One region of the Mesobacillus thioparans genome, then DNA from elsewhere that is predicted to be linked to it. Evidence: predicted binding sites of a transcription regulator. Region 1 holds the regulator's gene; each other region holds the start of a gene.

Region 1 (5,474 bases):
TGCCAATGGCATTCCTCTTGTTGGGGTCCATCATATAGCGGGCCATATATATGCGAATAGACTGGTTGCCGAGATGAAGTTTCCGCTGCTTTCTCTCGTTGTGTCTGGAGGACATACGGAACTTGTTTATATGAAGGAGCATGGCCATTTCGAGGTGATTGGCGAGACTCGGGATGACGCAGCAGGTGAGGCTTATGATAAGGTTGCGCGTACCCTGAATCTTCCGTATCCAGGTGGACCGCATATCGACAAGCTTGCACATGAAGGACAGACAACCATTGACCTGCCGAGAGCCTGGCTGGAGGAAGGGTCCTATGATTTCAGCTTCAGTGGGCTGAAGTCGGCTGTGATCAATGTTGTGCATAACGCACAACAGCGGGGAGACGAAATTGCCCCTGAAGAGCTGGCGGCAAGCTTTCAGGAGAGTGTCATTGATGTACTTGTCACGAAAACGCAAAAGGCTGTTAAGGAATATGGGGTGAAACAGGTCCTGCTTGCTGGAGGAGTTGCGGCAAATAAAGGCTTGAGAGCAAAATTATCCACAGAATTTGCAGGTTCCGATGTGGAAATTGTAATTCCGCCGCTCTCTTTATGCACAGACAACGCAGCGATGATTGCTGCTGCAGGCAGTGTTATGTACGATAAAGGGCAGAGAGCGGAACTGACATTGAACGGAAATCCTGGTTTGGAGATAACTATCCACAACCAAAGTCGCAGTTAAAAATTATTTTTGTCAGACTCTTCTGTGGATATGTAAACAAAAACAGCTTGTGATTGTGTATAATGTGGATAAAAGAAGCTTGTTTTGTGGATAATGTGGAAAAGTCTATGGATAACCTATAAATCAGTCTTTACTATGTGAATAACTATGTGAACAAAAAGTCCCGGGTTTTAATCGGGACTTTTTTTGGTGGATAAGAGGCGGAATTCTTTGTTTTAATAGTCCTAGTTTGAGGATAAGCGGTATGAATTTGTCCTGGTATTGAGAATATACACATCGTTTTTTACGGGATAAACCAAACAATCAACAAATGTCTGTGGATAGTACAAAAAAACGGGCATATTCATGCCCGTTTAGTTCATATTTATGCCAATTCTGTCCACTCTTCCATCAGTTCGTCGAGTTTTTCTTTGGCGCTTTCGATTTTGGAATTGATTTCTCCTGCTTTTTCGTGATTCTGGAATACTTCGGGGTCACATAGCAATTCTTCGTATTCTGCAACTTCTGCCTCGAGCTTGTCGATCAGCGCCTCGACCTCTTCCATTCGCCGTTTGCGCTGGCGTTCAAGCTTCTTGGCTTCTTTATCCTGCTGATAGGAGGTCTTGTCCTGCTTGACGTGTTCGGTGATCGTGCCAGCCGCTATGGCCGCCTGTCTCGCAAGGGCCTCAAGTTCTTCCTGCTCTAATTTCTTCTCGACGTAGTAATCATAATCACCAAGGAATTCTGTTGCCCCGCCGCGGTCGAGCTCAAGGACCTTAGTAGCGATCCTGTTGATAAAATAACGGTCGTGAGATACGAACAGGATGGTGCCTGGATAATCAATCAAGGCATTCTCAAGCACTTCCTTGCTGTCCAGGTCCAGATGGTTCGTTGGTTCATCCAGAATAAGGAAATTGGAACTTTGCAGCATCAGCTTGGCCAGAGCCAACCGTGCTTTTTCACCGCCGCTAAGGGTTGAGACGGTTTTCAACACATCATCGCCTGAAAAAAGGAAGTTTCCCAGTACCGTGCGGATTTCCTTTTCCGATTTCAACGGGTACTCGTCCCAGAGTTCATTTAAAACCCTTTTATTCGAGCTCAACTCTGCCTGTTCCTGATCGTAATAGCCTATTGTGACATTGGAGCCGTACTGGATATTTCCGGCAATCGATGGCAATTTTTCGACAATGGTCTTCAATAAGGTCGACTTGCCGACTCCATTCGGACCGACCAGTGCCGTGCTGTCGCCGCGGGATAGGTTAAAAGTGATATCTTCTGAAACGATCTCATTCTGATAGCCAACGGCCAATGTGTTCACCTTCAGGACGTCATTCCCGCTCTGGCGTTCGATCTGGAAGCTGAAGGAAGCAGACTTTTCGTCTCCCATCGGCCTGTCCATCCGGTCGATCTTCTCGAGCTGTTTCCGGCGGCTCTGGGCCCGTTTCGTTGTCGAAGCCCTGGCAAGGTTCCGCTGGATAAAGTCCTGCAGCTTGGAGATCTCATCCTGCTGCTTTTCGTATAGCTTCAGGTCGCGCTCGTAATTTGCGGCCTTCTGTTCCAAATACGAGCTGTAATTGCCGGGGAACTTCATCAGCTGGTGACGGGAGATTTCGTATACTTGGTTCACAACTTTATCCAGGAAGTAACGGTCGTGGGAAACAATCAGAATCGCACCGTCGTAGCCCTGGAGATACTGCTCAAGCCAGGAAAGTGTGTCAATGTCCAGATGGTTCGTCGGTTCGTCGAGAATCAGAATATCAGGACGTGTCAATAACAGCTTGGCGAGGGCAAGCCTTGTTTTCTGTCCTCCGCTTAAAGTGGAGATTTTTGTGGAATAATCAAAAGACTGGAAGTTCAAGCCGTGAAGGACCGAACGGATGTCAGCTTCGTACTGGTAACCGCCTTTTTCCTTGAACTGGACCTGCAAAACGTCATAATCCTTCAAAACTCTTTCATATTCCGACTCATTCGACAGGATGCCGGGATCGGACATTTTTTCCTCAAGCCGGCGCAGTTCTTTTTCCATGCTGTGCAGATGGTCAAAGACCGCCAGCATTTCATCCCAGATGCTTTTCTCGGATTCCAGCCCTGTATTCTGGGCAAGGTATCCGATTGTCGTTCCTTTCGGGCGGATAATCTCGCCGCCATCATGGGATTCAAAACCGGCAATGATTTTCAGCAGGGTTGATTTTCCCGCACCGTTCCGGCCGACCAATGCAACACGGTCATTGGTCTGTATTTCAAACTTGATATTCGATAAAATAAGATCAGCAGCAAAATATTTTGATAGCTGATTGACTTGTAATAGAATCATTATTTTTCACCTCTAATGCCTTAGGGATAGTGTAACCCAATCCTATGGGCTCGGCAATATGTGCGGCCTGCTATAGGGAGCAAGCTATGAAAAATTTCCCCTCTATATGTGAAGATAGAAACAAAGTTCACACACAAGTTTGTGAAAATAGTGTATTATTTGGTTGAAAGGAGCTTGAATATGGCAGAATTTACGCATTTTAATGAAGAGGGAAGAGCGAAGATGGTCGATGTCAGTGAAAAACCTGAGACGGTCCGTACGGCAGTCGCCCATTCAAGCATTACCGTTAATCAAGATATATATGTAAGGATTACTGAAAATAAAATAAAAAAAGGCGATGTACTGGCAGTCGCGCAGGTTGCTGGCATCATGGCGGCCAAGAAGACATCCGAGATCATCCCGATGTGCCACCCGATTCCATTAACAGGCATTGACCTTTCGTTTGATTGGGAGCAAAATGGTAATGACTATATATTAAATATCGCAGCAGCTGTTAAAACAAAAGGAAATACAGGGGTAGAAATGGAAGCGTTAACAGCAGCGTCAGCATGCGCGCTGACTGTCTATGATATGTGCAAGGCCGTCGACAAAGGCATGGTGATCGGCAAGACCTATCTCGTGGAAAAGACTGGCGGGAAAAACGGCGATTTTAAGAGAGATGAGAAGCTAAAATAGAAATACGAACGGGTGGAGGATGGAGAATGACGAATGATGCTATGAAGATTCCGCAGGCAACCGCAAAACGTTTGCCGCTGTATTACCGATTTTTATTGAACTTGCATTCTTCAGGCAAGCAAAGGGTATCATCCGCGGAGCTGAGTGAAGCGGTAAAAGTGGATTCTGCTACGATTAGAAGGGACTTTTCCTATTTCGGGGCTTTGGGTAAAAAGGGTTACGGCTATAATGTGAATTACCTGCTGACTTTTTTCCGAAAGACGCTCGACCAGGATGAACTCACAAAGGTTGCGCTGATTGGTGTCGGTAATTTGGGAACGGCGTTTTTGAATTATAATTTTTCCAAAAATAATAATACGAAAATTGAAATTGCCTTCGATGTCGACCAGGATAAGGTAGGGACGCAGATTGGCGATGTGCCTGTCTATCACATGGATGACCTTGATAAGGTTGTTGTCGAGGAAGGCATCCAGGTGGCGATCCTGACGGTGCCATCAGCGGTGGCACAGCCGATCACGGACAGACTAGTACAGGCGAATGTGAAGGGCATCCTGAACTTCACGCCAGCGAGGCTGAATGTGCCGCCTTCTATCAGGATCCATCATATTGATCTGGCAGTGGAATTGCAATCATTGATTTATTTCTTGAAGCATTATCCGACTGACAGTGACTCAGAAGAATAAAAAATGGCTCCTTCATTTGAAGGAGCTATTTTTTCTGCATTTGTTTAAGTTTGAAATGAAACAGGATCATCCTGATGCCGGAGCCGAAGTCGAAGGTGGCGAGCAGGACGAGCAAATAACTGAAAAATCCCCAGCCTGAGTCGTTGACATTCTGGATGGCGAAATAGGTGAATAAGATGCCTAACAAGATGTAGACAATGCCTGAGAACATAGGCGATTGCTTCATGACTTAAAATCCCCCAATAAAGCTTTGAATTTTCTCTGCTTCTCTTATCATTCTCTCTATGTCTTCTCTGAATACGGATTGAAGCAGGACAACCATTGTATTCATTGTAACATGGGCGATGATCGGCACGATGATCCGCTTTGTTTTTACATACAGGAAGGCAAAGGTAAAGCCCATCGCCGAGTAGAGGATCACATGCTCTGGCTCCATATGGGCCAGTGCAAAGATGACGGAACTGATCAAGGCTGCAAAGAAGAAATTCATTTTCTTTTGCAGGCTGCCGAAGATGATCTTCCGGAAGACGATTTCCTCCAGGATCGGACCGATGATCGAGCTGACGAGGATGACGACCGGGAACCTTTCGATCAGCTTGATGATTTCCTGTGTATTCTCCGAGCCCATTTCAATTCCAAGCATGCTTTCGATGCTGCCAGCAATCGACTGGGCGAACAGGGCCAGAAAGACCCCGGCGAAAGCCCAGGCCGCCGAGCTTGCCGGCGAAGATGCTTCGCGCAAATCTGCATGTATGTTTCGTTCTTTCCTTAAAATCATCAGGATGATCAGGAGAGTCAGTGAAAAACTGATCACGAGCCAGTATGGAATCGCGAGGGTTTGCATTTCATCAAGGCTTTTTCCCATCGCGGCACCGATGAAAGCAATGATTGGAACCCCCACAAGGCTTGAAAGCTGCATGACAATATAGGCAATAAGGACGTACCAGTATTCTTTTTTCAATCGAAAAAACTCCTTAATAATGCAGTAATGTATGTTCTGAAATTTTACGTAATAATATGCTGGCCTGTAAAATAAAATACGGGGACAGCTTTGCTTATCTAGGCACTCTCTATATTCTACTAGTAAATGATTTGAAAGTTC
Region 2 (5,474 bases), on a different contig from region 1:
TTGAGGATGTAGATAAAACTCAGCTTGGTCTTAAGGGATCTCCAACGATCGTTGGGAAAATGTTCAGCCCGCCTAAGCTGGAAGGCGGAAAAAGACTGGAAGGAAGCCCGGATTCACAGGTGGAACAGCTGATGGGAATTTTGATGGAGCGAAAAGATTTATTGAAATTAAATACAGCCAACTCTTGATTCCGATTTTGAAGGGGGAATAAAAGGATGCTAGAAAACCAGGGAGTCTGGGTATTCATTGAAGTAAATGATGGGAAAATCGAAGGAGTGTCACTGGAATTGCTTGGTGCCGGAAGGAAGCTTGCAGACAAGCTGGAAGTTCCGTTAGCGGGTGTAATGCTTGGCGAAGGTGTCATGCCTCTTGCAAACGAAGTGATTTATGCTGGGGCAGATCAGGTATATGTAGTTGACCACCCCGTCCTGAAGGATTACCGGACAGAGTCATTCATGAAAGGTGTTTGTATACTGGCTGAAAAATATAAGCCTGAGATTTTCCTTTATGGTGCGACACCAAATGGAAAAGACTTGGCCAGTGCGGTTGCGACAGATTTAAGCACAGGGTTGACTGCCGATACAACAATGCTTGATGTAGATGTGGAAAAAAGGCTTCTTGAGGCAAGCCGTCCGGCATTCGGCGGGAATATCATGGCCACAATCCTATGTAAAAAACATCGGCCGCAAATGGCGACTGTGCGCCCTAAAGTCATGAAGGCCCTTGAACCAGACACTGGCCGTAAGGGAGTCATCATTGAGGAAGAACTCGAACTCAGGGAAGAGGATATGCGCACAAAAGTAATTAAAATTGTGAAGGACGTAACAAAAAAAGCAAGTCTGGCAGAAGCGCATGTCATCGTGGCAGGCGGAAAGGGCATGGGTGATATACAGGGTTTCCAGCTGATCCATGAACTGGCCGAAGTCATCGGTGCAAGCGTCGGCGGTACGAGGGATGTTGTTGAAGCAGGCTGGCTGAAGCATGACCAGCAAGTCGGACAGACGGGGGAGACCGTCACACCAAAGATTTACTTTGCAATCGGAATATCTGGAGCGATCCAGCACGTGGAGGGCATGAAAAATTCAGAATTGATCATTGCCATCAACAAGGATCCGAATGCACCGATTTTCGATGTCGCCACTTACGGCATAGTCGGTGATGCATTGGAAATTGTTCCAAAGCTGATCAAGCAGTTCAAAGAGCTCAGCAAAGAGAAGGGCGGGGAAATGAGCTATGTCTGAAAAATTTGATGTAATCATCGTAGGAGCCGGCCCTGCAGGAACATCATGTGCCTACAACTGTGCCAAAAACGGATTGAAAACATTGTTGATTGAACGCGGGGAGTATCCAGGCTCAAAGAACGTCATGGGTGGAGTACTTTACCGGAAGCAGATGGAAGACATCATTCCGGAGTTCTGGAAGGAAGCGCCGCTGGAAAGGCCCGTCGTTGAACAGCGGTTCTGGATGATGGATAAGGAATCAGTCGTCCAGCTAGGATATAAAGGTCTTGAATGGGCTGCCGAACCATATAATAACTTTACAGTACTGCGTGCCCAGTTTGACCAGTGGTTCGCAAAGAAGGCTGTCGAACAAGGGGCATTATTGATAAATGAAACAGTTGTTACCGAATGTATCGTTGAAAACGGAAAGGTGGTAGGCGTCCGTACCGACCGTCCAGATGGTGAAGTTTTTGCAGATGTCGTCGTGCTGGCAGACGGAGTCAACTCCCTGCTTTCCAAGCAGCTTGGCTTCCATCGTGAATTCCGCCCTGATGAGGTTGCCCTGACGGTTATGGAAGTCATCAATCTGCCGAAGGACAAAATCAATGAACGCTTCAACCTTGAAGGCAACCACGGGACGACAATCGAGATATTCGGAGATTCAACGAAAGGCAACCTTGGAACAGCCTTCTTATATACGAATAAAGAAAGCTTGAATATCGGGGTAGGCACCACTCTTTCCAGCATGATCAAAGCAAAGCTAAAACCTTACGAATTGCTGGATTACCTGAAGAAGCACCCAATGGTCCGTCCATATCTTGAAGGAGGAGAGTCTGCTGAATATCTTGCCCACTTGATTCCTGAAGGAGGCTTCAATTCCGTGCCGAGGGTTGCCGGTAACGGCGTGCTTGTCGTAGGTGACGCAGCCCAGCTGGTCAATGCCATCCACCGTGAGGGGTCCAATATGGCAATGGCTTCAGGGCAAATGGCTGCAGAAGCCATCGTTGATGCCAAAAAAGATGGAGACTTCAGTGAGAGGAGCCTGAACCGTTATAAGGAAGCCCTCTTCGGAAGCTTCATCATTAAAGACCTGGAAAAATACAAGGATGCAGCACACACCTTCGAGACATACCCGCAATATTTCAAGGAATACCTGCCGATGATGAATAAGGCGATGAGCAAATTCTTCACAGTCGATGGGACACCAAAGAGGGAGAAGCAAAAAGAAATCATGCGCAGCGTAACGGCGGAAAAAGGAACCTTTAAGGTAATGCAAGATATCTATCGTGCCTGGAAGGCGGTGAAATAATGTCAACAACAAACATCGAGGAAAAACAATTTCTTTTAAGGTTTAAGTGTGACACGAAATCGCATCTGACCGTCCTGGATCATGATGTCTGCATGACGCAGTGCCCTGATAAGCTTTGCACCGTATTTTGTCCGGCTGAAGTCTATAAATGGGAAGGGAAACGGATGCAGGTAGGCTATGAAGGCTGCCACGAATGCGGAAGCTGCCGGATCGGATGCCCATACCAGAACATTAAATGGGAATATCCAAAAGGCGGCCACGGAATCGTATTCAGGCTCGCGTAATATAAAAAAGCAAAAAAGCTGGCGACTGCATTAATGGTCGCCAGCTTTTGCTTTTTAAGTCGTTTCCTGCAATCAAAGAAACATCGAAGAAATATTGAGAATACATGTTAAATCCATTCTACAAGGGGTTATCTATGTAATTAAATGTTCTATATTCATCATATGTATGTTAATTCACAAGTGGGTGCAAAAAAGAGTGAAGCCAAAGGGTTGGGGTTTAGAGGGGGAGGTTAACTGATTTTTTCTTGCTGCTGTATCAAATGAAGTTCGTCGTTGCGGATTTCTTTTTCTATCGTCCGCGCTGCAAGCATGGCATCATCAAAGCGATCATACATTTCGGAAGCGTACACTGGTTTGCCGCCATCATAGATTCCCGATGAGTCTGATTTATAAATGGTGACATTCCAATGGAAAGATTCTTTGCCTTCTACCTGATGGCCCTGCAGCCCGATCATCAAATGGGTATAGAACAAGTCAGGCTGGATCCCGAGGAAGGATTCCTGGTCACATAGCCCTGCGGGGACAAGTGATTTACGATAAAATTCACGATATAAAGAGTTCTGCAATGTACGTTCACTCCTTTTACATTAAGCTATAAATTCATTATATGTAACGATCCTGGATATTTGAAGGCTAATTGTTAAAATTTTTAGAAATTTTAACGAAGTGTCATATTTCTTTCACAAATACCCTCGTGAAACCAAATTTGTGATTCCTATCACAACGTATAGCTTGATTGGTTTTTATAATGAAGATATCAAAATGTATAGGAGGCCGGTTGACATGACAGGCTGTATGAGCGGTTTGAACCAGGATTCAAGTTTTACATTAAGTGAAGGACTTCAACAGCTAAAGAATGAACACCCTCCATTATTGGATATGCTTGCGGACCTTTTGGAGCTTTCAAAAAGTGTTGAAGAAGGTGTACAAATGCAGGAAAGCTTTGCGAAACTGAAAGAGCAGGTCGTTGAATTCCTCGCTGAGCTGGAGCCTCATTCTGAGCGGGAAGAGGGCGTTTTGTTCGAGATGATGGCTGCTTATATCGGAAGGGAAATGGGACCAATAGCGGTGATGGAATATGAACATGATCAGGCAAAACGGTTCATCGGCACTTTCCTTCACAACACAAAGGCTGGCACTGCAGGACTCACAGCAGAGCAGATGGTTGCCAATGCACAGTTGATCAAAAATGCAAACTTCACATTGGTGAGCCATTTCTCAAAGGAAGAGAGCATCCTGTTCCCTATGGCAGAAAATATGTTCAGCGAAGAAGAAAAGCAGGAATTGGCTCAGCGCATCAACTTAATAAAATGACAAAAAAAGGGTGAAGCAGCGATTGCTTCACCCTTATCATGTAAAATTAAGCCTTTGTGATTGTGACCAGCTTAATGTCTTTTGTATCGAATTTATAAAAAACATCATCTTCACCGGTGAATTCAATCAAGCCTTCCTGGTCTTTGGCATCCTGGATGGCTTCAGAAATGTTTTCCACCTCGATTGGCCGTGAAACTTCAAAATCTTTTTCGAAAAAATAATTAATCTTAAACTTAGACATGATAATCTCCCTTCAATTCATCCTCACTATCTTTCTTTCCTTAACAGGAGCATGCCTAAACATAAAAAAAGCAGATGGAAAATTTTAATTGCCGATATTTTTTTACTTATTCCACTCTGCCAGTTGTTGGTCTGTCGGAAGGAATGTGGTCAGGATTCCAAGCAGGGGCAGGAATCCGACGCAGATTATCATCATTGGCATCCCGATCAAGTCAGCGAGATACCCAAGGCCGACAGACCCGATGGCGCCCATGCCGAATGCCAGTCCTACTGTCAGTCCGGCCATTGTTCCGATCTTGCCGGGAACAAGTTCCTGGGCATATACGACCGTGACTGAAAAGCTGGACATCAGGATAAAGCCGCTAATGGTCAACAGGAAGACCGCAACCGGAAGTGGCATGAATGGGATGATGGCCGACAAAGGGGCAGTCGCCATCATCGAAAGGAAAATGATTTTCTTCTTTCCAAAACGATCGGCAAGCGGGCCGCCAAAGAATGTACCGAACGCCCCTGCAACAAGGAAAGCAAACAGGAACATTTGTGCTTGCTTAATCGATAGCCCATATTTTTCAATCGCATAAAAAGCATAGAAATTCGTCATGCCTGAGATATACCAGGACCTTGCAAAGATCAAGAATAATATAAGGACAAGGGCGATTTTAATATTCCTGGAAATGCCTTTATTGATTTTATTGCTGGCTTTTCTGGTTCTTGCGGCGATTTTTTCAAAATCCAATTTGCGGTTGTACCATGTCGCGATATAGATGAGCAGACCAACGGCAATAGCAGCTACAAGCGTAAACCACACAGCTCCGAATTGGCCTAGCGGAACTAAAATCAAGGCAGTGATGAGCGGGGCAAGTGCCTGCCCGGAATTTCCGCCAACCTGATATATGGATTGTGCAAGGCCCCTGCGAGGACCAGCAGCCATATAGGCCACGCGCGAGCCTTCTGGATGGAAGACAGCTGAACCGAGGCCGATGAATAATACAGACAGAATGACCAATTCGAAACTAGACGCAAATGCCAGGCCGAGTACACCGAACATCGTCGAAGTAAGGCCGAGCGGAAGGGCGAATGGCATCGGTTTTTTGTCGGTTGCCATCC
Region 3 (5,474 bases), on a different contig from region 1:
TCTGTCAGGTCTGCTGCTTCAACGTCAGCTGTATAAGAACCGAATTGTCCCTTTACCTTTGATACCATCATGTGTTTCACTTCAAACCCAATTGCTGAGTGCGCCTGATCTACTGCAAATTTAGCCATTATAAATTCCCCCTGATTAGTGTTTTTATCTCGAATTCGAGATATAACTTCAAAAAAATATCTCAAAACTTATTATTTTTAATTCGAGATAAATTTATCATGAAATCGACTACACTGTCAATACACTTTTCAGATATTTTTTTCAGAATAAAAGTGTTCTGGCAACTTGCTCTGCAATGTAAACGTTTATCTAATCTTATAATGCGGACCCCTCCTTTTCTACAAGCCTTATTTCTTCTATCCTCCATTTTTCAGTTCTATCGTAATAGCCATCGCTCCTGGTCAATACAAATTGATAATTATCTTCCAGGTCCTCAACCGTAAGATATGTAAGTACGATTTTATCCTTGTTAATACTAAACTCCTTTAGGTTTAATACCACACCCGGGCTCCAATCAAGATTGCTATATTTGAAGGTAAAACTGCATGGGCACTTGTCCTCAAAATCAAGGCTGGTGAAACTTGTAAAATTCCCAAAAGCAATTAAGTCAATTACTTCTGTAAACTTCCCCGCAGCTTTATAGGTCTCAACGACATCGATCGCTTCCATGAAGTCCTGATATCGAACAGAGGATTGCGCGGCCGCTATTTCTTCTTCCATGGTTGAAAGATTGAAGGTCAATGTTTCATTCTCATTCTTCAGATCATTCGCGACCCTCGACCGGTCTACCAATTTTCCCTCCAGCCCGGCAACCTTCTCTTCTAGTTGCTTTTTATCCTCCTCAAGCTTCGCTGCAGTATCTGCTGTTCTGGCATTATCCAAAAGAGCAATCGCCGTGATGACTAATAAAATTACAAAAGCGGAAATTGTATAGTCTTTCTTCCATTTCATCGGTAACCCCCCTTAAAAAAATGATCATCTCAATATAATACGAATCACCCACTCATTAGATTCAAATAATACAAAAATATCCACCTCAATGTATACGAGGTGGATATCGTTTATTTCAGCTCAAAATAATCCATAGTGGATGTCTCTTCAAAACCGCATGATTTATAGAGGGTAAGCGCATTGGAATTGTCTGCCGCTACCTGCAGCATGATTTCCTGCGCTTTCGCTTCTTTTAAGTTTCCAATCGCCAGCAGCAATAGTGCCCGCCCGTATCCTTTACGGCGGTGCTCCGGCAGCACGCCAAGGCCAAAAATCGCACCAAGCTTCGAGGTCAGCTGCAGATTTACTTTCCCGATCACTTGCCCGTCTTTTTCAACAAGGTACGAAGTCATCCCGCGCTTTTCCTCTTCCTCAGGAAGGATCATATCCTCGACTTCGACACTCTCTCCTGTATCGTTAAAATAAATCACATTCTGCCTGGCGATTTCCTGCGCATCCGCATTCGTCGCCTTCCTGAAAGTGAGGCCTCCCAGCTGCTCAGGCGCAAAGCCCGGCGCCTCTTTTTTCAAGAACATCTCATACTCTGAGTGTTCGTATTGGGCTCCAGTCCCCGCGATGAACCCTTGCCCAGATACCGAGTTGCGGTCACTTAACAACAGCATGCTTCCTGAGCCCCTGCTTTTCCACTCATCCAAAACAAGCTCAAACAGTTTGGAAAAAATCCCCTTGCCGCGATACTCCGGATCGACTACCCCATTCACTTCCCATGGGCCGCCGAAGCAGCAAATCCCAATATAACCAATCAGCTTCTCTCCATCGAAGTACATGAATTCATTCACTGCCTGAATTCCCATGTCATTGCCGCTTACACCCAATTTATAATCAAGCTCCAGCTTTAATGCCGTCTGGTCATGTTCTATGCATCGCTCCTGGAGCTGGCCGACCCTTTTATAATCCTCTTCATCAAGACCCTCTTTTAACTTAATCCACGGTTTCGAGATTTCCCTCACGAGCAGCACTCCTTCTGTATAAAATCCCCACAATAAAGGATGTAACCATCATAACAATCGGGATGACCACACTGCGGTCCAACCCTTCAATGGTTCCAGCCACCAAGATCCCCACCAGCATCACTCCCGATATGATGAAAAAGATCAATGACCGCTCCTTCTTCTGTTTGGTCGTATATTTTATTCGCTTAAACATAGGCTCACTCCTCTTTCTCCTATGAAAATTATAGCAAACAGCCACACTTGCCTGGCATCAACTAAAAAAAATGGCTCCCAGTCATACTGGCAGCCATTTCTATATTAAAGGGGGATTTTACAAAGCTTAAGCAGCGTTGCGTTCGACGGCTTCACCGCGTTTGAAAACTGTTTTGCGGATGAATGGTACAACCCAGCGGTCCAATCCGTATTTACCTGCGTTGAAGCCAGCAGCCAGGATGATGAAACCGAAGAAGATGTCTGTTGGGTTGTGAGATACAGTTCCGGCTAGGAAGAAGCTGAAATTCATCACTAGTCCGAAGAACATTGCGGCAGTTGTCAGTGTACCAAGAAGTAACCCAAGACCAACAAGGAATTCCCCGAGCGGAACGATTGTGTTGAAAATATCGACATTCGGGATCGCGAAGTTTTCAAGGAAGTGCACATACCAGCCATATACCATGTGTCCGTCCGGACCTTTGACCGGGTTTGCGACCGCTCCTTTTAAAAAGCCAGTAGCGTCGAATCCAGGGCCAGTCAATTTGCCCCACCCAGCAGTCATCCAGTTGTATCCAAGCCATACCCTAATGACAGTCAATATACCAGCGGCAACATTGTTTTCTCTTAACCATTTTGCAAACATGTTCCTCACTCCAATAAGTTAATTAGTATTAGTACACTTATAAGATAACAAATATATCTTGGAAATAGAGGGTTTTGTGAATGAATTCACAATTCCGTTGAAATCTTTTGAACAATTGGTAACACTGGCATTTTTGCGGACATTTTTACACATCATTAATCATTTTAATCCCTCTTCCACCATGTATCAGAAACTGCGGATCTTGCCTCATACTCCAGAAAGAAACAAAAAATCTCTTCTCCCCTGCATATCATTCCAAATTTTAGACATCATATAGACGACTAAACCAACTAGGAGTGATCTGGATGAAAAAATCAATCATCATCGCAGGGTGTGCTGTTTTTACAATGGGCCTGGCCGGATGCGGGGCGAATAATAATGCAGCCGATAACAATCGTGACCAGCAGGTAGAAATCAACCAGGTCAGACGAGGCCCGGTTACTAACGCAGACAACAGACTTCAGCTTGCTGACCGTGCAGAACGCCAGGTTGAGCAGATGCCGGAAGTTGATGATGCACGGGTCATCATTTCCGACAACAATGCGTACGTAGCAGTAAGACTTGCAGACAATAACATCGACAACGATGGAAATGCACGAGTAAACGATGCAATGGATGGCAACGGCAGGACTTTTGCTGAAAATGGCCGTGTTGACCAAGATGACAACGCCGCCGGGAATGATGGCGTCATTGACGGCCAGGGCGATGCTGGAAAAGGAAACCGCCGGAACGCTGGCACATTTGGCACCGATAACGACCGGACTGACATGAATGGAACGGCCAGCAATAATGGCGAGGATTTAACTTCATTGGAACAACAGATTGAGCAAAGAGTCCGCCAGGCGAACAAAGGCATCGACAGTGTGTATGTTTCCGTTGACCGCAACGCGTTTGACAGAATGGGATCCTTCACCGACGATATCCGCACCAACAGAAACAGGGACGGCCTGTTCGATGACTTCCGCAATACAATGGACGGTTTCTTCGGGAGATAAGATCAAAAGCATAGGATTCAGTTCCTATGCTTTTTTGTTGCCCAGTAACTTGGATTCACTTCCTACGCTCATTTGTTGTTCTTTTCAAACAGGATTTCTTCCCTTCCCTCGCGAAATATAGCATAGGTCTATATTAAGGGAGAATAACATGGTCGTTGACACTGAGATAAAAGAGGAAATTTTTGAAGCGGTCACTCAATTGTTTGGATTTGAAATTCAAGACTGGAGACAAATCCATTTAGGATACAGGAACTTAAAATGGCAGGTCAAAACAGCGAACGGCGATTTATTTGTGAAGCAATATAACAAGCAGCGATATCCGCAGGAAAGGGTTCCGGGCCTGGAAAAAGCTCTGCAAATTCAAAACAGGTTGTTCAATGAAGGATTGCCCTGTCCTGAGCTTTTCTCATATAAAGGGAAGTTTGTTTTGAATACCGGGAATGGTGAACGTTTCGTTCTCATGGGTTTTAATCAGGGATTCACCCTACCACCTGGCAGTGCGAACCCCTTGCAAATGTACAGTCTGGGGAAGGTGATTGGCAGGATGCACGTGCTGCTAGAAAAGCATATTGTCAGGGAACCTCTGCATTGGGATCTTTCATCCAAGACTGAGATGCTGGAAAACTTGAATGAGAGATATGATGAAGCCATTGGTCTTGATTGCAGCAAAACCCTTCATCATTTGGAGAAACAAAGAAGGATCCTCGAGGAAAACGATACAGACTTATTTGCGCAATGTGAAAAAGGGTGGGCACATTGGGACTTGTTTGCGGACAATATTTTATTCAGTGAAAATGAGGTTTCTTCGATTCTTGATTTTGACCGAATGAGTGTGGTCTATACCGATTTTGATATTTCCAGGCCGATCTTGTCCTACTGCATTCATGAGAATCACATAAGCGTTGAGGGCGTTTCGGCATTTGTCAGCGGTTATCAGGAATTCAAACCGTTGCCGCTTGAAAAACTGGTTCGATCGATAAAATTAACCTGGTGGAGGGAAGCTGAGTGGATCACCGTTGAGAAGCCGGGAGACTCCACTCCCCTTAAACGTTTCCGGAAAGAGAATGTGTGGATAGCGGAAAATTGGGATAGGCTTGAGGACATGTTTTCATGAAGATAAAAATGCTGCCGGGATCTCCCGGCAGCACTATTTATGAATATGGGGGGAGTTAACTCAGGTTATGCAGCGTTACGGACGCCATCCTCTCCGCGTTTGAAAACTGTTTTGCGGATGAATGGTACAACCCAGCGGTCAAGGCCGTATTTACCAGCGTTGAAGCCAGCAGCCAGGATAATGAATCCGAAGAAGATGTCTGTTGGGTTGTGAGATACAGTGCCGGCTAGGAAGAAGCTGAAATTCATCACTAGGCCGAAGAACATCGCAGCAGTAGTCAGTGTTCCAAGCAGTAATCCAAGACCAACAAGGAATTCCCCTAGCGGCACGATTGTGTTGAAGATATCCACATTCGGAATCGCGAAGTTTTCAAGGAAGTGCACATACCAGCTATATACCATGTGTCCGTCCGGACCTTTGACCGGGTTGGCGACCGCTCCTTTTAAAAATCCGCTAGCGTCGAATCCAGGGCCAGTCAATTTGCCCCAGCCAGCAGTCATCCAGTTGTATCCAAGCCATACCCTAATGACAGTCAATATACCAGCAGCAACATTGTT
Region 4 (5,474 bases), on a different contig from region 1:
TGAGATCGCTTGCTGCCATGGCTCGTTATATCTCTCCAATGTCTTATCAAGTCTTTCGTTCAATTGCATTCTCTTGTTCGCATCAGCCAGGACTTCTTTGACATGTTCTAGACCCATTCTTTCAAGCCATGGTGCAGTCCTTTCAAGATAGGCTGCAGTTTCTCGGTAATACTGGAGGTATGCACCGGTGATTTCCAATGCTTCATCTTTCGTCTTGACCGTATCAAGCAGGTCTGCAGCGCGCAAATCGGTTCCGCCATTCCCGCCGATATAGATTTCCCAGCCGCCATCGACTCCGACAAAGCCAATGTCCTTGATTCCGGATTCCGCACAGTTCCTTGGGCAAGCAGAAACACCCATCTTCACCTTATGCGGGGTATCGAGTCTCTCAAACTTTTTCTCTAGCTCGATCCCGAGTCCCATTGAATCCTGGGTGCCAAATCGGCAAAATTTTTCGCCGACGCAGGTTTTTACGGTGCGCAATGTTTTTCCATACGCATAGCCTGATGGCATCCCAAGATCTTCCCACATAGCAGGAAGGTCCTCTTTATTGACACCAAACAAGCCAATCCTTTGTCCGCCAGTCAGCTTTACCAAAGGCACGTCGTACTTCTCGGCAACTTCCGCGATTTTTTTCAAATCAGCTGCAGTCGTCACACCGCCATACATCCTTGGCACAACCGAATATGTTCCATCTTTCTGGATGTTGGCATGCACTTTCTCGTTAACCAGCCTTGAATCGCGTTCATCCTTATAGCCTTCATAATGGACCATTCCAAGGTAATAGTTGATTGCCGGACGGCATTTTGAGCACCCTTCCTCCTGGGACCACCCAAGCACATTCATGACTTCCCTGACATTGGTCAATCCTTTTCCCCTGATTTCTGCGACTACTTCATCCTTGCTCAAAGTCGTACAGCCGCAAATACCTGCCTTTTTCGCCGAAGTATCATACTGGTCGCCAAGCGTATACGCGAGAATGTCGGATATGAGCGATTTGCATCTTCCGCAAGAACGGCCTGCGTTTGTGCAGCCTCCCACTTCGTCAATAGTCGTCAGTTCATTTGTCCTGATCGCATCAACAATCGTTCCTTTTGTGACACCATTGCAGCCGCAGACAAGTTCGTCATCGGCCATCGCTGCTACATCGCCCGCTTCTCCTCCTCCACAGCATCCATTTGCTTCAAGAATCGAGACACTTGTCATGCCGCTGATGTCTTCCCTTTTCGTCAGCATCCTGAACAGGCGGTTGCTGTCCTTCGTATCACCATAAAGCACAATCCCGGCAATCCGGTTGTCACGAATGACAATCTTCTTGTAGATCCCATCAAACTCATTGTGGACCTTGATTGATTTCGTACCCTCGTCATCACCGATTTCACCTGCTGAAAACAAATCACACCCAGAAACCTTCAACTGCGTGCCGCATATTGTTCCTTCATAAGGGTTGGTTGGGGTACCCGCAAGTTTAGCTGCAAGTACTTTTCCCTGTTCATACAGCGGCGCTACCAGCCCATAAACGATTTCTCTATGTTCCGCACATTCACCGACAGCATAAATATTGTGCATATCCGTTTCCATATAGTCATTGACGACAATCCCTCTGTTGACATAAATGCCGCTGTCTTTTGCCAGTTGGACATTAGGCCGGATTCCGACCGCCATGACAACAAGGTCTGTCTGGATTTCAGTACCGTCTGAGAATCTCAGTCCTGTTACCCTTTCTTCTCCTAAAATTTCCGCGGTCTGCTTTTCAAGCAAAAAATTCATGCCCTGGGTTTCCAGCTCATTTTTCAGCATTCCAGAAGCCGTTTCATCAAGCTGCCTTTCCATCAGATGTGGCATCAAATGGACAATATCGACTTCCATGCCCAAATTCAGCAAGCCTCTTGCTGCTTCCAGACCTAACAGCCCTCCGCCAATGACCGCTGCTTTTTTATACCGTTTAGAATCTTTGATCATCATTTCACAATCATGGATATCACGGAACCCCACGACTCCCTTTTTATCAGATCCAGGTACAGGCAGGATAAACGAGCTAGAGCCGGTAGCTATTATCAATTCATCATAGTCCACTCTTCGTCCTTGATCAGAAATGACTTGCATCTTTTCCTTGTCAATTTCGACGACTTCTTCTCCTGCAAAGAGTTGTATATCGTTACTCTTATACCAATTCCAATCATTCATGATGATATCATCAATCGACTTATCTCCCTGAAGTACTGTAGATAACATAATTCTATTGTAATTAGGATGAGGTTCATTCCCAAAAATAGTGATTTCGTATCCCTCCGGCTGGAGTTTAAGCAGTTCTTCAATTGTTCTTACTCCGGCCATACCGTTTCCTATCATGACTAGTTTCTTTTTCATCTTGTTTGTCCTCCTATAGTGTCCAATGCGGAGTTTTCATTAATGATCTTTACTCTATGTATAAATTGTATTGTGATTTAAGTCTCCTGGTTGTGAAGTTCGTCACACTTTCACTAAACTTTGTGCATACATTCACAAATACTTCAAAATTAACAAATTTAGGCTTCCATCAAAAATCTGTTATTCTTTGGGCTAAATAGGGTAATCAATATGTAAGTGTTTTTCACCGTACTATGGAAAGGAGGCTTATTGTATGATCATTGTTTATTTAAGCATCGCTGTCATTGTGGCTGCACTCGCTTATCTTGGATTTGTTGCATTTAAGACATTCAAAGAAGCTAAGCCAACTATTGACGGCCTTCAAGAGACAGCAACACGCGTCCAGAATAAAACCAATGCGATCAAAGAAGAAACGGATTCACTAAAATTTAAACAGCAAAAGCTGATGACTGATTTTGAAAAGAAAAAGAAAGCTGTCAATTCGGTTGTATTTTCAGTAAAACAGACACCTGTTGAATTCAAGAACGCACTTGTTGCAAAACCTGTCGCTGAACTTGAACAGAAATATAAGGCAAGACAATGGAACCGCAAGCGCCGTAATCGTACAATGCAGCCACAATAAAACAGGGCACCCGCCCTGTTTTTTATTTGCCTTTGACCAGTGACTATCTTCCTATATTTTTACATCGAAATATTTCCCAATCACACTAAAATCCTGCAAAATCAAGCGTTATGCCACCGAGACCCATTTTTAGTAGTTTTGTACGATTGCCGAAATAATTTTTACTAATTATTATGTATAAATATACAAAATTATTTTGGAGGAATACATACATGAAGTACAAAAAGATTATTACGGGGGTTGTAGCTGCAAGTTTGCTGGCTTCCGCTCCATGGTCTCCGGCACTAGCTGAGTCTTCGAAGTGGAATTATGTTAATGCTTATGAAGAAAAGGACGGCAGCTTGTTCAACAGTGAAAACTATGACTTTATGAAGTTCTCGGAAATCGGCGATAAGCTGGCACAAATCGAAAAGCAATCCAATCGTGTGAAGGTTGAAGTAAAAGGCCATTCATCAACAGGACAGCCTCTTTATGTCGTTACGATCGCTGCACCAGATTCTCAGGGCAAGTTTGGCAAGATCCAGGCTTTAAGAAAACAAATGTTCAAAAACCCTGGCAAGGCTCAGGAGTGGATTGAAAACAATCCAGACTTCAAGGTACCAGTCATGATCAATGGTTCAATCCATGGAACAGAGTTTGTCGGCAGCGACGCCGTCATGCAGCTAATTGAACGATTTGCGCTTGAAAACGACGAGACCACGACCGAAATCCTCGAGAACAATATATTGATCTTCAATGTGGTGCAAAATCCTGATGGACGTGTCGATGCGACCCGTTTCAACGGAGAAGGAATCGATTTGAACCGTGACTTCATCACCCAGTCACAGCCGGAAACCCAGGAAACCGTTTCACTGATCAAAGAATGGAATCCAATGGTCTTCCTTGATACACATGGCTACGTAAAAGGTTACGCGCCAAATAAGCAGGGTCTCATTGAGCCTTGTACCGTTCCGCACAATCCGAATTACGAATATGACCTTTACCAAAAATGGGCAATGGATCAGGCAAAAGCGATGGAAAATGAAATCATGTCTGACAAGGAAAGCTTCACCGGCAGCCTGTATCAATCGATGGTGGGGACCTATATTCCCCAGCGTGATGACGCAGAAGGCTGGGATGATTATCCGCCGATCTTTACGCCAATGTATGCGATGTACCATGGTGCATACGGCCACACGCTTGAAGCGCCAACGAATGATACTGACGGCGTCCGCTGGATGTATGATGCCATCATGGGTGCACTGAAAAATGCCACGGATAACAAGCAGGAAATGATCAAGGACCAGATTGAAATGTTCAAGCGAGGCATCAATTTTGATCATCCGTTCCATGACGAAGGCTTCTTCCCTACTGCCTATGTACTGCCTGTTGATCAGGAAGATCCAACCGTAACACATAAGGCTGTTAAGCATCTGCAGAAAAACGACATCGAAGTCGTCCAGGCTTCGAAAGCTTTTACAGCAGACGGAAAATCTTATCCAAAAGGCACATACATTGTCAAAATGGACCAGGCAAAGGCCGGGCTTGCCAATACGATGTTATGGGATGGCGAGGATATCACTGAGGATGTCGACTCCATGTACGATATTTCAGCGTGGAGCCTTCCAGAGCTTTGGGGCTTTGAGGCAGTAGCTGTCCAGGATGAATTCAATGTAACTGCAACGAAAGTGAACCAGATCCAGGAACAAGGATCAGTTAGCGGCAAAGGGCCCTTCCTGATTCCAAACAGTTCTGTAAAAGCGGTTCAACTTGCCAATACGCTCATGCAGCAAGGCGTTTCCGTAAAACGCGATGAAGCAGGGAATTTTTACACAGAAGCTGCCGCGAATAACATTGGCTCAGCTGTAAAACAATCCGGACTGCATATCGAATCGGCAAAGATACCTGCTGAAGCAGTAGAAGTTAACAGCCTTAAAGTAGCGATCCTTAAGGACGGCGGCATGAATAAGGCACAGTCCCATTCAGGAACAAAACTTGCATTGAAACGCCTTGGTTTCGATGTTACAGAGGTCACCCCGGCCGAAGTTGCACAACAGGGACTGACGGGTTTTGACGTATTCGTTTACAGCGGTACCGAAGGGCTGATTGCCAAAACTCAATCACGTGCAGCCAATCAGGAATTTGGCTTCGAGAATCCTGGCCAGTTTGATATCTTTAAAATGAATGTTGAAGAATTTTTAAATAATGGCGGGAAGTATATCGCGGTCGGTGCGGGTGCTTCACTTGCGACAAAGACATTAGGCCTTACAGATAACACGATTGTCGTTGCAGGCTACAACAGCAACGGAATCGCGAAAGTTGATTACAGCGGCGAAGGTATGACTGGCGGTTACAGCGAGGACGATCTCGGCTTCGTCTATCGTCCTGTCTGGTATGAAAATACAGGGGATGATGAAGTTGCTGCAACATTTGACGACAACACTGAATTCTTTGTTGCCGGGCACTGGAAAAACAATCGGGCAGCTCAAGGAAAAGCAGTCAT

What was found. The regulator Rex, encoded in region 1, represses fermentation and respiration genes when NADH is low (regulators of the CRP and FNR family bind a similar motif). The targets are predictions, from matches to a motif close to TTGTGAAATATTTCACAA.
Region 2: ACNAZ4_RS02460 (hemerythrin domain-containing protein) is a predicted target of Rex. The motif match lies at 3,520-3,537, and genes of this name have one in related genera.
Region 3: ACNAZ4_RS18920 (DoxX family membrane protein) is a predicted target of Rex. The motif match lies at 2,883-2,900, and genes of this name have one in related genera.
Region 4: nirB (nitrite reductase large subunit NirB) is a predicted target of Rex. The motif match lies at 2,461-2,478, and genes of this name have one in related genera.

What each region holds. Positions count from the first base shown of each region.
Region 1 covers NZ_CBCSFH010000024.1:2,576-8,049, forward strand. Annotated here, with positions in the region: gene tsaD (tRNA (adenosine(37)-N6)-threonylcarbamoyltransferase complex transferase subunit TsaD) at 1-721, shown strand, start outside; gene ACNAZ4_RS23140 (ABC-F family ATP-binding cassette domain-containing protein) at 1,086-3,014, opposite strand; gene moaC (cyclic pyranopterin monophosphate synthase MoaC) at 3,195-3,689, shown strand; gene ACNAZ4_RS23150 (redox-sensing transcriptional repressor Rex) at 3,716-4,372, shown strand; gene ACNAZ4_RS23155 (YdiK family protein) at 4,398-4,598, opposite strand; gene ACNAZ4_RS23160 (CPBP family intramembrane glutamic endopeptidase) at 4,602-5,333, opposite strand.
Region 2 covers NZ_CBCSFH010000001.1:468,561-474,034, reverse strand. Annotated here, with positions in the region: gene ACNAZ4_RS02485 (electron transfer flavoprotein subunit beta/FixA family protein) at 1-188, shown strand, start outside; gene ACNAZ4_RS02480 (electron transfer flavoprotein subunit alpha/FixB family protein) at 216-1,241, shown strand; gene ACNAZ4_RS02475 (FAD-dependent oxidoreductase) at 1,234-2,529, shown strand; gene ACNAZ4_RS02470 (ferredoxin family protein) at 2,529-2,813, shown strand; gene ACNAZ4_RS02465 (hypothetical protein) at 3,044-3,379, opposite strand; gene ACNAZ4_RS02460 (hemerythrin domain-containing protein) at 3,597-4,127, shown strand; gene ACNAZ4_RS02455 (hypothetical protein) at 4,174-4,368, opposite strand; gene ACNAZ4_RS02450 (MFS transporter) at 4,471-5,474, opposite strand, start outside.
Region 3 covers NZ_CBCSFH010000013.1:108,725-114,198, reverse strand. Annotated here, with positions in the region: gene ACNAZ4_RS18940 (YceI family protein) at 1-128, opposite strand, end outside; gene ACNAZ4_RS18935 (coiled-coil domain-containing protein) at 325-960, opposite strand; gene ACNAZ4_RS18930 (GNAT family N-acetyltransferase) at 1,071-1,970, opposite strand; gene ACNAZ4_RS18925 (hypothetical protein) at 1,942-2,166, opposite strand; gene ACNAZ4_RS18920 (DoxX family membrane protein) at 2,293-2,808, opposite strand; gene ACNAZ4_RS18915 (YhcN/YlaJ family sporulation lipoprotein) at 3,114-3,803, shown strand; gene ACNAZ4_RS18910 (phosphotransferase) at 3,952-4,917, shown strand; gene ACNAZ4_RS18905 (DoxX family membrane protein) at 4,983-5,474, opposite strand, start outside.
Region 4 covers NZ_CBCSFH010000014.1:40,155-45,628, reverse strand. Annotated here, with positions in the region: gene nirB (nitrite reductase large subunit NirB) at 1-2,370, opposite strand, end outside; gene ACNAZ4_RS19235 (DUF948 domain-containing protein) at 2,624-2,992, shown strand; gene ACNAZ4_RS19230 (M14 family zinc carboxypeptidase) at 3,205-5,474, shown strand, end outside.